DNA from 2 places in the Marinobacter sp. DUT-3 genome. Region 2 is predicted to be linked to the other one. Evidence: predicted binding sites of a transcription regulator. Region 2 holds the regulator's gene; the other holds the start of a gene.
The links. Region 2 encodes FliA, which starts transcription of late flagellar genes. Its sites were predicted from a motif close to CTAAAGTTTNNNNNNNNNNNGCCGNTAA; they were not measured.

Region 1 (6,032 bases), 580 kb from region 2:
TTGGCAACGGCGTCAGCGTTATACGATAACCCTCTCAGGCAGTTCATCAACTGCCTGAGGAGTCTATCCGGGCCAAATCAACGGGTTTTAATGTCATACATATCTGTACGCCGGTCCTTGAGGTTGGTGACCGAGCCCTCATTGCGAACCAGTTTGAGCTTCTCCAGGTCCATATCGGAAAACATGATCATTTCCGTGTTTGGCGTGGTTTCCGCCATTACCGCATCGTGGGGAAACGCAAAGTCAGAGGGTGAGAATACGGATGACTGGGCATATTGGACGTCCAGGTTCTCCACCTTGGGCAGGTTGCCAACGCTGCCGGTGATGACAACGTAGCATTCGTTCTCAATGGCTCGCGCCTGGGCACAATGGCGAACCCTCAGATAGCCATTCTTGGTATCGGTCCAGAAGGGCACGCAGATGATATCGACATCCTGACTGGCGGCGATGCGTCCCAGCTCCGGGAATTCGATGTCATAACAGATCATGATGGCGACACGACCAGCGTCGGTATCAAATACCTCGAACTGGTTCCCACCTTCAATGACCCAGTCACGGCGTTCGTGGGGTGTAATGTGGATTTTCCGTTGCTCATCAACCCGTCCGTCCCGATGGCACAGGTAGGACACGTTATAAACCCGGTCATTCTCCAGCAGCGGCATGGAGCCGGTCACGATGTTGATGTTGTAACTCACCGCCATTTCGGACATTTCATTGCGGAACTGCTCGGTAAATCCGGCCAGGAACCGGATCGCCCTGGTCTGGTCCATCTGATCCGTCAGCCCCATCAATGGCGCGTTGAAGAACTCGGGAAACAGCGCGATATCACTTTTGTAATCAGACAACGCGTCAACGAAGTACTCCACCTGCTTGAGCACTTCTTCAACGGAAGTGAACTCACGCATCTGCCATTGCACGGCGCCCAGGCGAACCTGGGTTTTCTTGACGTTCAGTACCGCCGAAGGAGGCGTATAAAGAATGTTCCGCCATTCCAGCAGGGTGGCGTATCCCAGGGACTTTTCGTCTTCCGGCAGGTATTTGTGCATCAGCCGGGTAACCTGGAAATCATTGGAGAGCTGGAAGGTGAGGATCGGATCGAAGATTTCCTTGCGGTCCACCCGCTGAATGTATTCCTCAGGGGAGTACTGATCGGCGTACTTGTAGTAACTGGGAATCCGGCCGCCAGCCAGAATGGCGCGCAGGTTCATGGACCTGCAAAGTTCCTTGCGGGCTTCGTATAGACGCCGGCCGAGCCGGTAACCGCGGTAATCCGGATGAATAAACACATCCAGGCCATACAGGGAATCGCCCTTCGGGTTGTGCCAGATCTTTTCGTTCCGGAGGATGAGGTCGTCGTAGGTGTGGGGGTTACTGAAACGCTCATACTTTACGCACACCGTGAGCGCCACTGCGATCAGCTCCCCGGAATCCTCAATGCAGATCTGCCCGTCGGGGAATTGCTCCACCAGCGCCTTGATGGTCTCCCTTGGCCAGGCCCCGCCGATATCATCGTAAATCCGATCCATCAGCTGCTGGAGCTCTTCGTAATCATCCAGGGTGAGATTGCGGAGGTTAAGGTGCAGCTCTTCGTGGGCCATACAGGGAGGCTCCCGTTACATTTATTAAAGGAATTTAGCTCAAGCTCTGCTTACAATAAACCAAGCTATTCAAGTGATTTTATCAGAAGGCATTAAAGACTTCGCATTTCCCGCCGAAAGACTTAAGAACCCCTGAATAACGCCTCAGCCACTTCCTTTGGAGATTTATCCGTGCAACTGACGTTTGGTCAAAAACTGCTCGCCGCTTTCGGCGTCCTGCTCATTCTGGTGATGGTCGTTTTCACCTGGTCCGGAAACGTCCGGCTGCAGGACACCACCGAAACCTATGTGGACGCCTTGATTGACGATGCAGTGGCGCAAAGTACGTCAAGTATCGCCGATTGGCTCAACACCCGGCTGACTATGACAGAGGCTGTCGCCAAGTCCATGGAAGACGTGCGCACCGACCGGCAGGCAAGGGTGCTACTGCAATCCACAACCACAGGTGGTGGTTTCAAGGATGTCTATGTCGGCCGCCAAGACGGTTACATGCTGATGAAAACCGAGAAGGACAGCGCCGGCCTGCCGTCCGACTTTGACCCCAGAACCCGCCCCTGGTACCAGATTGCAATGGACCTGGGCCGCGCTTCATTCACCGAGCCGTACAGGGATGTGATTACCGGCAATACGATTATTACTACGCTGGCGCCGGTTAAATCCGGTAGCTACCGGGGGGTTGTCGGCGGTGATATCGCTCTTAAGACCGTAGAAGAAACTCTTTCCGAGGTCACGCTTGCGGGTACCGGATACGCCTCGCTGATCAGCGCCGACGGCACGGTGCTGTTCCATCCAAACGAGGAACTGATCGGTGAGAGCATCAAAAACCTGATCGGCCAGTCCCCGAACCTGGACGGCAACGAACACAATTATGAAGTGAACGACGAGAACTGGAGCGCCAGCTTTCACGCCATCAGCGGTGCGCGGGGCGTTGACTGGTACCTCGGGACTTTCGTAAACGAAGACATGATCCATGAGCCTGTGGCAGCAGCCCGGGTGACAGGTATTATCATCGCACTGGCTGGCCTGGTGATTTCATTGCTGGTGCTGCACTTCGGCGTTCGCGTGTTGATGGCGCCAGTTCACCGGCTGAACCGGGCCATGGAGGACATCGCCAGCGGTGATGCCGACCTGACCCAAAGACTGGATGACAGCGCAAAGGATGAGTTTGGTCTTCTGGCCCGCAGCTTTAACAGTTTTGTCGGCAACATTCAGAATGTGGTCCGTGATGTCCAGAAGGGCACCAGTGAGCTCAAGAACAACGTGACATCCCTGCGCCAGACGGCCAGCACCAGTCGCAGCAGCGTGGAAAGTCAGCAGGGTGAGATCGACATGGTGGCAACGGCGATCAATGAAATGTCTGCCGCGGCCGGTGAAATTGCCCAGTCTGCCCAGCAGACCGCTGACGCCGCCAACACGGCGGATAGCGACAGCCGTGCCTCACTGGAAACGGTTGAGGCTTCCCGGGACGCGGTGCAGAAGTTGTCGCGGGAAATTGCCTCTGCCGCTGAGGTGATCGACACCCTGGGGCGGGATGTCAGCGATATCACCTCGGTGCTGGAAGTCATTCAGGGTATTGCCGAGCAAACCAACCTGCTTGCCCTGAATGCCGCCATTGAGGCTGCGCGTGCGGGTGACGCAGGACGGGGATTCGCCGTGGTGGCGGATGAGGTCCGGAACCTCGCCAGCCGGACCCAGGACAGCACGGAAGAAATTAACAACATGATCGAGCGGCTGCAGAAAGGCGCCAACAACGCCGTTGATGTCATGAAAGCATCCACCGCGGTTTCCAATGTCAGCATGGAAAAAGCCCAGGACGCGATGGAAGCGCTGAACCGGATCGCCGAGGCGATTACGTCGATCAGCCAGATGACGTCGCAGATCGCCACGGCCTCGGAAGAGCAGACGTCGGTGACCGAAGAGCTGAATTCTTCTATCACCCGCATTGCGGACCAGGGACAGGAGGCCGCCACCGCCGCCAGTGAAAACGATGTATACAGCGGCCAGATCGAATCCATTGGCAATACACTGAGCCAGAACGTGTCCCGGTTCCGGGTCTAACGGCTCAGAACTTTAAGGCGACGGTGGAGGTTGTCCAGGGTGTGACGCCCCACCATTCGTGATTCCTCGCTCAGGAAGGGATTCCTGAGCACAATCACCTTGCGGCGATCCAGCGCCAGCTTTTCAATCGGCTTGCTATAGTAATCCGCCAGGTACCGGGCAAAGCTGCCATCCAGAATAGCCCGCTCCATACCCAGTTGAACGCGGTGAGCCGTCAGATAGTCGTGCGGTGCAGTAAAGAAATATGAAGGCATGGGATAGGCGAGCATCAGCGAGGGCTCAATGACCAGATTCGGATCGTCCTCGATTTCCAGGTCAAACATGACTTCGCTGACCCCACGGGCAAAACAGTCAAACCGGTCATTACGCAACATCCGAAAGAGGATTTCGTAGCGGGTGTGGGTGACCACCGAAATGTCGTTCGCCTCAAGGATGTCAGTGTCCGGCCAGTGCATCCCCTGACCGATACGAATGCCCCGCTCCTTCAGATCGTCAATCGAATTGACCCCTTCAAACAACGGCAGGGAGTGGGGCAGTACCACGCAAACCCGGAACCCCAGCAGGCCGCCGTCAATCGGGATGGGAATCGCCAGGAGTTCCGATTCCCGCTGACTGCTGCTGGCAACGTTGGCAATGTCTATCAGGCTGGTGCGGGCGCGGGACAACTCTCTCAACACCCGGCCCTGGCCCATTTCTTCGCTGCGGGTGATCCGGAAATCACCGTACTCCGGGGTTTTATTAAGAGCCAGCTCCAGCAGTTCGCGAATCGCCGGGTTATCGTAGTTCCGGTACCAGAGTTTGTACTCCCTTTCCATCGGGGGCTGGTAGGCGGCATTGCGAATCTCTGCCAGGCTCTGGGTGGTCAAGGTGAGGGCAATCAGAAGCACCCCGAGTACAAGCCTCAGTGGCTGAAATCTCCTTGCTGGAGGCTGTTGGGTGCCGCTTGCCATTCAGTCTCTCTCCGTGCGTCCGTGTTGCGGGAAAGTAGGTTCGCAACCAGTTTAGAGCAAAACCGACTGGCAAGGCTGTACTTGATTCTAAAAAACTGTAAAAGAATCTTACGCGAAACTGTATGAGAACAGCGGGGCGGTCAGCCTTGGCTGAGCTCACTCAGGGTCTGCAGGAAGATCTCGCCGTATTTCTCCAGCTTGGCGGCCCCCACACCGTTGACTTCGGCCAGCTCGGAGAGGCTTGCGGGTCGCCGCTCCAGCATGTCGAACAGAGTGGTGTCATGGAATATCACATAAGGCGGGACGCCCTGCTGTTCTGCCAGCGTCTTGCGGCAGGCTCTTAATGCATCCCATCCAGCCTGGTCGGTAATCTGATCGCTTATTTTTGCGCGAGCGCTGCCCGAGCTGGCGCGACCGGATGACTTGACCGGTGCGGGATCCTTACGCAACTGAATCGGCTCTTTGCCTTTCAGAAGAGGGCGGCATTGTTCCGTGAGCTGGAGAGAGCCGTAGCCTTCCGGATCAGCCCGGAGATAGCCATTGGCAACCAGCTGCCGAAACACCGATTTCCATTCACTGACGGATAGTTCCGTGCCAATGCCATAGGTCGAGACCTTGTCATGGCCAAACTGGCGGATACGCTCGTTTTCGGACCCCCTCAGCACGTCGATCAGGTAGGTGACGCCATAACGCTGGCCCGTCCTGAACACGCAGGACAATGCTTTCTGAACCGCTACGGTGCCGTCCCAGGTATCCGGCGGGTTCAGGCAGGTATCGCAGTTCCCGCAGGGTTGTTCAAGCACGTCTCCAAAATACCGCAGCAGAACCTGCCGACGGCAGCTGGTGACTTCACACAGCCCGAGCATGGCATCGAGTTTTTGTCGCTCGACCCGTTTGAAATGGTCGTTCCCCATCGACGCTTCCAGCATCTGCCGAAGCTTGATGACATCCTGCAGGCCGTAGACCATCCAGGCGGTAGAGGGTTTGCCGTCACGTCCGGCACGCCCGGTCTCCTGGTAGTAAGCTTCCAGGCTCTTGGGGAGATCAAGGTGGGCAACAAAGCGCACGTCCGGCTTATCGATCCCCATGCCAAACGCGATGGTGGCGACGACAATGACCCCATCCTCCCGCAGAAACCGTTCCTGATTACGGGCGCGTTCCGGACCGCTTAACCCGGCGTGGTAGGGGAGAGCGGTGTACCCCTTATCCGCCAGCATGCGCGCGGTGGCATCCACCTTGTTGCGGGACAGGCAATAGACGATGCCACAATCGCCATCATGTTCAGCTTTAATAAAGTCCAGCAACTGCTTGTTTGCATTTGTTTTTGGTGAAATTCGATACTGAATATTCGGGCGATCGAAGCCACTCACGAAGTGACGGGCATGGGTCAGTGACAGACGTTCTGCGATTTCCTTTCGGGTCCGTT
Region 2 (6,032 bases):
GGGTTTCGGCTTTCTCGGGCGTCTCCGCTTTGGCGGCCGGCGCCGACTTCGCAGTATCGGGCGCGGGCTTGCTGGCCGCCTTCGGGCTGCTCTCAGCCGTGGGGCCGCCGCCCTTGCCGTGGAGGTCATCCAACAGCTTCTCGAATTCATCGTCAGTGATCAGATCGTCATTGCCCTTGCTGGCCTGATCACCGGACTCGGTCGGTGGCTCGATATCAGCATCACCGGCCGGCGCACCGGCGAATTGCCCCTTGCCATGGAGCTCGTCCAGCAGCGCTTCGAACTCGTCATCGGTAATGTCATCGTCACCGGCGGCGCTGTCGTCCCCTGCTGGGTCAGAGGCAGTTTCCGGACCGGCTTCGGCTTTTTCACCATCCAGCGCGTCCAGCAGCTGTTCGAATTCGTCATCGGTGATATCACCATGATCATCACCGCTGGCGGCGTCACTTGTCGTTTCCACAGGGGCTTTACCGGCACCCGCGGAGGACGCCCCTTCCGGCTCAGCCAGGGCGTCCAGGGCGGCAATCAGAGCTTCCGGAGCTGGCGTCAGTTCCTCATGGTTACGCACCTGCTCAAACATCGCATTGACGTTGTCCAGGACCTCAAGCACCACATCCATCAACTCCGAATCCACTTTGCGCTTGTGATTCCGGAGAATATCGAAGACGTTCTCTGCAGAGTGACAGCAGTTCACCAGGGCTTCCAGCTGAAGGAAACCCGCGCCACCCTTTACGGTATGGAAGCCACGGAATATGGCGTTGAGGAGATCACTGTCATCCGGATTCTGTTCAAGATCCACCAGCTGCTCAGACAGCTTTTCAAGTATCTCGCCTGCTTCAACCAGAAAGTCCTGCAGGATCTCTTCATCGGCATCAAACGCCATGGGTTACCCTCTTAATTCAGAAACCGAGACTGGACAAAAGATCGTCAACATCGTCCTGACCCGATACCACATCTTCACGCTTATCGGCGTTCATCTGCGGGCCAACGCCCTGCTCTGCCGACACTTCGCTTGATTCAATCTCATGTATGGTGCCGGTCAGCTGATCCACATGACTCGCCATCATCACCAGGCCTAGCAGGTGTTCCTCCACTTCCTTCACCAGGTCGGTGACCTTCTGGATCACCTGCCCGGTCAGGTCCTGGAAATCCTGGGCCAGCAGGATTTCCGAGAGGTTGTTGTACATGGTGTCGGCATCCCGGGTCAGCGTTACGAAGAACTGGTCAATCCGACCGTAGAGGTCCCGGAATTCCGCCGGCTCCATTTCCCGCCGACGCAGACGCTGCCACTCGTCTCTCAATACCGCCGCCTCATCACGGATAGCATGGGCCTGAGGCATGGTTTCCTCGACCAGGTCCATGGTGCGATTGGCAGCCTGACCGGTCATTTGCACAACGTATTCCAGGCGATCGGACGCATCGGTCATTTTTGACAGCGCTTCCTGCTGCTCGGCATTGCGGGGATCGATCTGGAAATTGCGAATCGCTTCGTGGAGGCTGCGGGTAAGCCGCCCGACTTCCCGATACAGGCTTTGATCCCGGACTTCGCTGAGATCATTGATTACGTTCATAGCCCCTGCATAGTCACCGGCATTGACCTGTTCAACCAGCTCGTTGGCCTGTGCGCGGAGCTTTTCCGTCACCTCCGGATCAAGGCCCTGCGGGTTCTTTTTGCTATCGCTCATGAGAGCCCATCCGACCTTTGGTTACTGGATTCGTTCGAAGATTTTCTCAATCTTCTCCTTGAGTACTGCGGCGGTAAACGGCTTCACAACATAGCCATTCACCCCTGCCTGCGCGGCGGCGACAATCTGATCCCGCTTTGCTTCGGCGGTGACCATGAGAACCGGAAGGGTTTTCAGGTTTTCATCGGCACGTACAGCCTTTAGCAGATCAAAACCGGACATACCCGGCATGTTCCAGTCAGTCACCAGGAAATCGTATTTACCGCTTTGCAACATGGGCAACGCGGTGTTGCCGTCATCCGCTTCGTCGGTATTGGTGAATCCCAGATCACGCAGCAGGTTCTTGATGATCCGTCGCATTGTGGAAAAGTCGTCCACAATGAGGATTTTCATGTTCTTGTCCAATGGGACCTCCAGTTTTGTCACACCCGGAATGCGTTTTATCTTTCTGCCAGACTCTGGCAGGCCGGTGGTTTAACCGCTTATTGTGTGGTGTTTGAACCCGTTGTAAAGCGCCGGTTACCAAAAGCTACAGACAGCCAACCTCAATACACGTTGGGCTCATGTCGCCAGCCCGTCAGCCTGCCCCGAAGCCTCAGCGCGGCCTGACTGTGGATCTGGCTGACCCGGCTTTCACTCACCCCCAGGACAGCACCGATTTCCTTGAGGTTCAGCTCCTCCTGGTAGTACAGGCTGAGCACCAGTTTTTCTCTCTCGGGGAGCTCGCCAATCGCTTCCGCCAGACTGCGCTTGAAAGCATCGGACGTAATATCGTCCAGCGGATTATCACTGGCCTCTGCTTCCTCTATCGGCAGGTCGCCGGATTCATTGAGCTCATCCAGGCTAAAAAGTTTGCCGCTGTTGGCATCGCTCAGGCTGGAGTGGTATTCATCAAGGGACATCTCCAGCTCTTCAGCGACTTCCTGGTCCTGGGCCTCACGGCCAAGACGATCCTCAACAGCCTTGATGGCCTGGGAGATACGGCGGGCATTACGATGAACGGAACGGGGTACCCAGTCGCCCTTGCGGATTTCATCCACCATGGCGCCCCGGATACGGATACCAGCGTAGGTTTCAAAGGTTGCGCCCTTGGTAGAGCTGTACCTTTGCGCAGCCTCAAGCAGCCCGATCATGCCGGCCTGCATCAGGTCTTCCAGCTGCACCGAGGCCGGCAAGCGGGCCATCAGGTGCAACGCGATCTTTTTCACCAGCGGAGCATGCTCTTCCACTAGCCGGGAAGCACCCCCGACGCCTGCTTTTTGGTAGATTCCCAGGTTTTTCGTCAATGTCATGTATCCAGCTTTTTGGTGACAGGATCAATGTCAGACTTCGACGAGCCGCTCCACAAAGAATTCCAGGTGTCCGCGGGGAGATGACGGCAGCGGCCAGTTGTCGACCTTCTCAGCCAGAGCCCTGATCGCCAGTGACGCTTTGGCCCTGGGGTAGGCATCCAGCACCGCTTTCTGCCTCTGCACCGCTTTCCGGACGGCTTCGTCGTAAGGCACCATACCCACGTATTGTAGTGCCACATCAAGAAACCGCTCGGTGACCCGGGTCAGTTTTTCAAAAAGATGCTTCCCTTCCTGCTCGTTCCGGACCTGGTTGGCAAGAATACGGAAACGGTTGGTGCCGTACTCACGGTTCATCAGCTTGATCAGAGCGTATGCGTCGGTAATGGATGTCGGTTCGTCACACACCACCAGCAGCAGCTCCTGAGAAGCTCTCAGGAAACTGATGACGGATTCGGAAATCCCCGCTGCGGTATCGACGATGAGGACGTCAATCTGGTCACCGAGCTCGCTGAACGCATTGATCAGACCAGCGTGCTCCATGGAGGTGAGCTGGGTCATGCGCTGGGTTCCCGAGGAGGCCGGGACAATCTTGATACCACCCGGGCCATCGACCAGGACATCCCGCAAGTCGCAATCACCCGCCAGCACATCCGAGAGGTTGCGATTGGCGGTGATACCCAGCAGAACATCTATGTTGGCCAGACCCAGGTCAGCATCCAGCAACACGACACGACGGCCTTTCTGGGCCAGGGCAATACCCAGGTTAACTGACACGTTGCTCTTACCAACGCCGCCCTTCCCGCCGGAAACTGCAATCACCTGTACCGGATGTGGTTTGCTCATACTTGGTTTTATCTCTCGCCACGTTTGACCGAAGGCTCAGTTGTATTTCAACGGCGCCTGTTCACGCCGGATAGTCCGTCATCCGGTATGGCCGGGGAGTGTTTCAGGCCCCCTCTGCCACCGCCTGCTGTTGCTGGAGTGTTTTAAGCCGCTCCACGGCCAGTCGAACCAGGGGCACCGCTTCGGCGTGGTGCAGATCTTCGGGAATCTTCTGGCCATCCGTGTAATACGCCACGGGCAGACCGGACTCCATGACAAACCCCAAAGATTCACCCAGGGTCAGGGCTTCGTCGACTTTTGTCATCACACAGCCCGCAAGGTTAGCCATCTTATAGCAATGCCACACTGATTTCATAATACGCGGTTGGCTGGTCGCTGACACTACCAGGTGCGTACGAATCCGGTGATGGCTCCTGGCCAGTTCTGACAGTTGTTGCTCATAGCCCTTGTCAGTGCTGGTCAGGCCGGCGGTATCAATCAGCACCAGGTGGCGATCCGACAACTCGTCGAGGATATCATCAAGGGAATGGCTCTCATCCACCACCCGCACCGGCACATTCAGGATACGACCGAACACAAACAACTGCTCATGGGCGGCCACGCGATAACGATCCGTGGTGACCAGGGCCAGGGAATCCGCACCATGGCGCAGGACATGGCGCGCCGCAAGCTTGCCAATGGTTGTGGTCTTACCGGATCCGGTGGGCCCAACCAGCGCGTATACGCCCCCCTGATCCAGCCACTCGGTTCGTGAGGTTTTCACCCCGGTGGCCAGCATTTTCAGGGACTGCTTCCAGCCATCGTCAAGGCGCCCGCCTTTATGGCGGCGGGACAGGGAGCCGGACAGATCGAGGCTCAGGCCGAATTCCTGCAAACGTTCGGACAGGCGCTGCTGAACCGCGTTGTTCGCCGGCTTTTTCGGCTCGGCGGTCCGGGCCCCCACCATGTCCCGTAATGAACTGATCTCGGCCCGCATCTGTGCAAGCTCATCGGAGTAGCCGCCCGGTGCGCCTGATGAGGCGACCGATCCGGACTCCGTTGCGGCAGACTCAAGCCCCAGCGCCGAATCGTCGATGAACGCCGAGTTATTGGCATACCCGGCGCCAACGCTTGCCCGCTTCTCGCGAACCTCGCGAATACGGTCCCGGGAACGCCCCAGTTCCTGTTCCAACCGGCGATGTTGTTCCGCCTGCATTTCCGCAAGACGGGACCCGTTGGTGGCCTCCCGGGCCTGATCACCAAGACGCTGACGCGCCATGTTTTCGTCGTAGTCCAGCGCCGTCACAATTTCGACACCGCCGTCCACCCGGCGATTGGAGAGTATCACGGCGTCCGGACCCATCTGTTCCCGAACCTGCTTCAGTGCCTCTGCCATGGTCTGAGCAAAAAAACGTTTTACTTTCATGATGCCTCATCCTCCACCGGCAACGCCGTGCCTGCGTTGTCCGCTTTGTCATCCGCGGCCTTACTGCCCGACGGACGCCACAATGGTGATCTGTTTGTTATCCGGAACTTCCTGGTAAGACAGTACGTGCAATCGCTCCACCCCATAACTGGCAAACTTCGCCAGCACCGGTCGCAACGGGCCTGACACCAGCAGAATCGCTGGCTTGCCAAGCATCTCCTGGCGCTGGACACTCTCCTGCAGGGATCGCTGCAGTTTCTCCACCATGTTCGGCTCCAGCACCAGCCCGATGTCTTCCTGACCGCCGGATTGTTGACTCTGTTGAACTGACTTTAGCAATAACTGTTCCAGGTCTGGATCCAGGGTGATCACCGGGATCTCCTGCTCGTTGCCACAAATGCTCTGAATGATCATTCGGCGCAGGGCCTGGCGGGCAACGGTGGTAAGCAGCTTCGGATCCTGACTCTTCGGATGAACGTTCACAATGGACTCCGCGATGGAACGCATATCGCGGATCGGCACCTCTTCCTTGAGCAGATTCTGCAGTACCTTCAACAGCAGGCTGATGGAAATGGTGGTTGGAACCAGCTCTTCCGCCAGCTTGGGAGACACCTTCTCCAGCTGGTCCAGCCACTTCTGGGTTTCTTCGTGGCCAAGCAATTCGTGGGCATGCTTCTGCAATATCTGGTTCAGATGGGTGGCCACCACGGTACTGGCATCCACCACTGTATACCCCAGGGTCTGGGCCTGGTCTTTCTTCTCGGGCTCAATCCAGCTGGCATCCAGGCCAAACGCCGGATCCTTGCC

Region 1: the regulator FliA is predicted to act here: its motif matches at 1,691-1,718, upstream of ACQUWM_RS03480 (methyl-accepting chemotaxis protein).

The regions. Positions count from the first base shown of each region.
Region 1 is NZ_JBNRMG010000001.1:763,271-769,302, forward strand. Features, by position in the region: gene ACQUWM_RS03475 (GNAT family N-acetyltransferase) at 78-1,598, opposite strand; gene ACQUWM_RS03480 (methyl-accepting chemotaxis protein) at 1,770-3,656, shown strand; gene ACQUWM_RS03485 (hypothetical protein) at 3,653-4,606, opposite strand; gene recQ (DNA helicase RecQ) at 4,747-6,032, opposite strand, start outside.
Region 2 is NZ_JBNRMG010000001.1:180,182-186,213, reverse strand. Features, by position in the region: gene ACQUWM_RS00860 (chemotaxis protein CheW) at 1-883, opposite strand, end outside; gene ACQUWM_RS00855 (protein phosphatase CheZ) at 900-1,685, opposite strand; gene cheY (chemotaxis response regulator CheY) at 1,707-2,090, opposite strand; gene ACQUWM_RS00845 (RNA polymerase sigma factor FliA) at 2,231-2,977, opposite strand; gene ACQUWM_RS00840 (MinD/ParA family protein) at 3,008-3,820, opposite strand; gene flhF (flagellar biosynthesis protein FlhF) at 3,924-5,225, opposite strand; gene flhA (flagellar biosynthesis protein FlhA) at 5,286-6,032, opposite strand, start outside.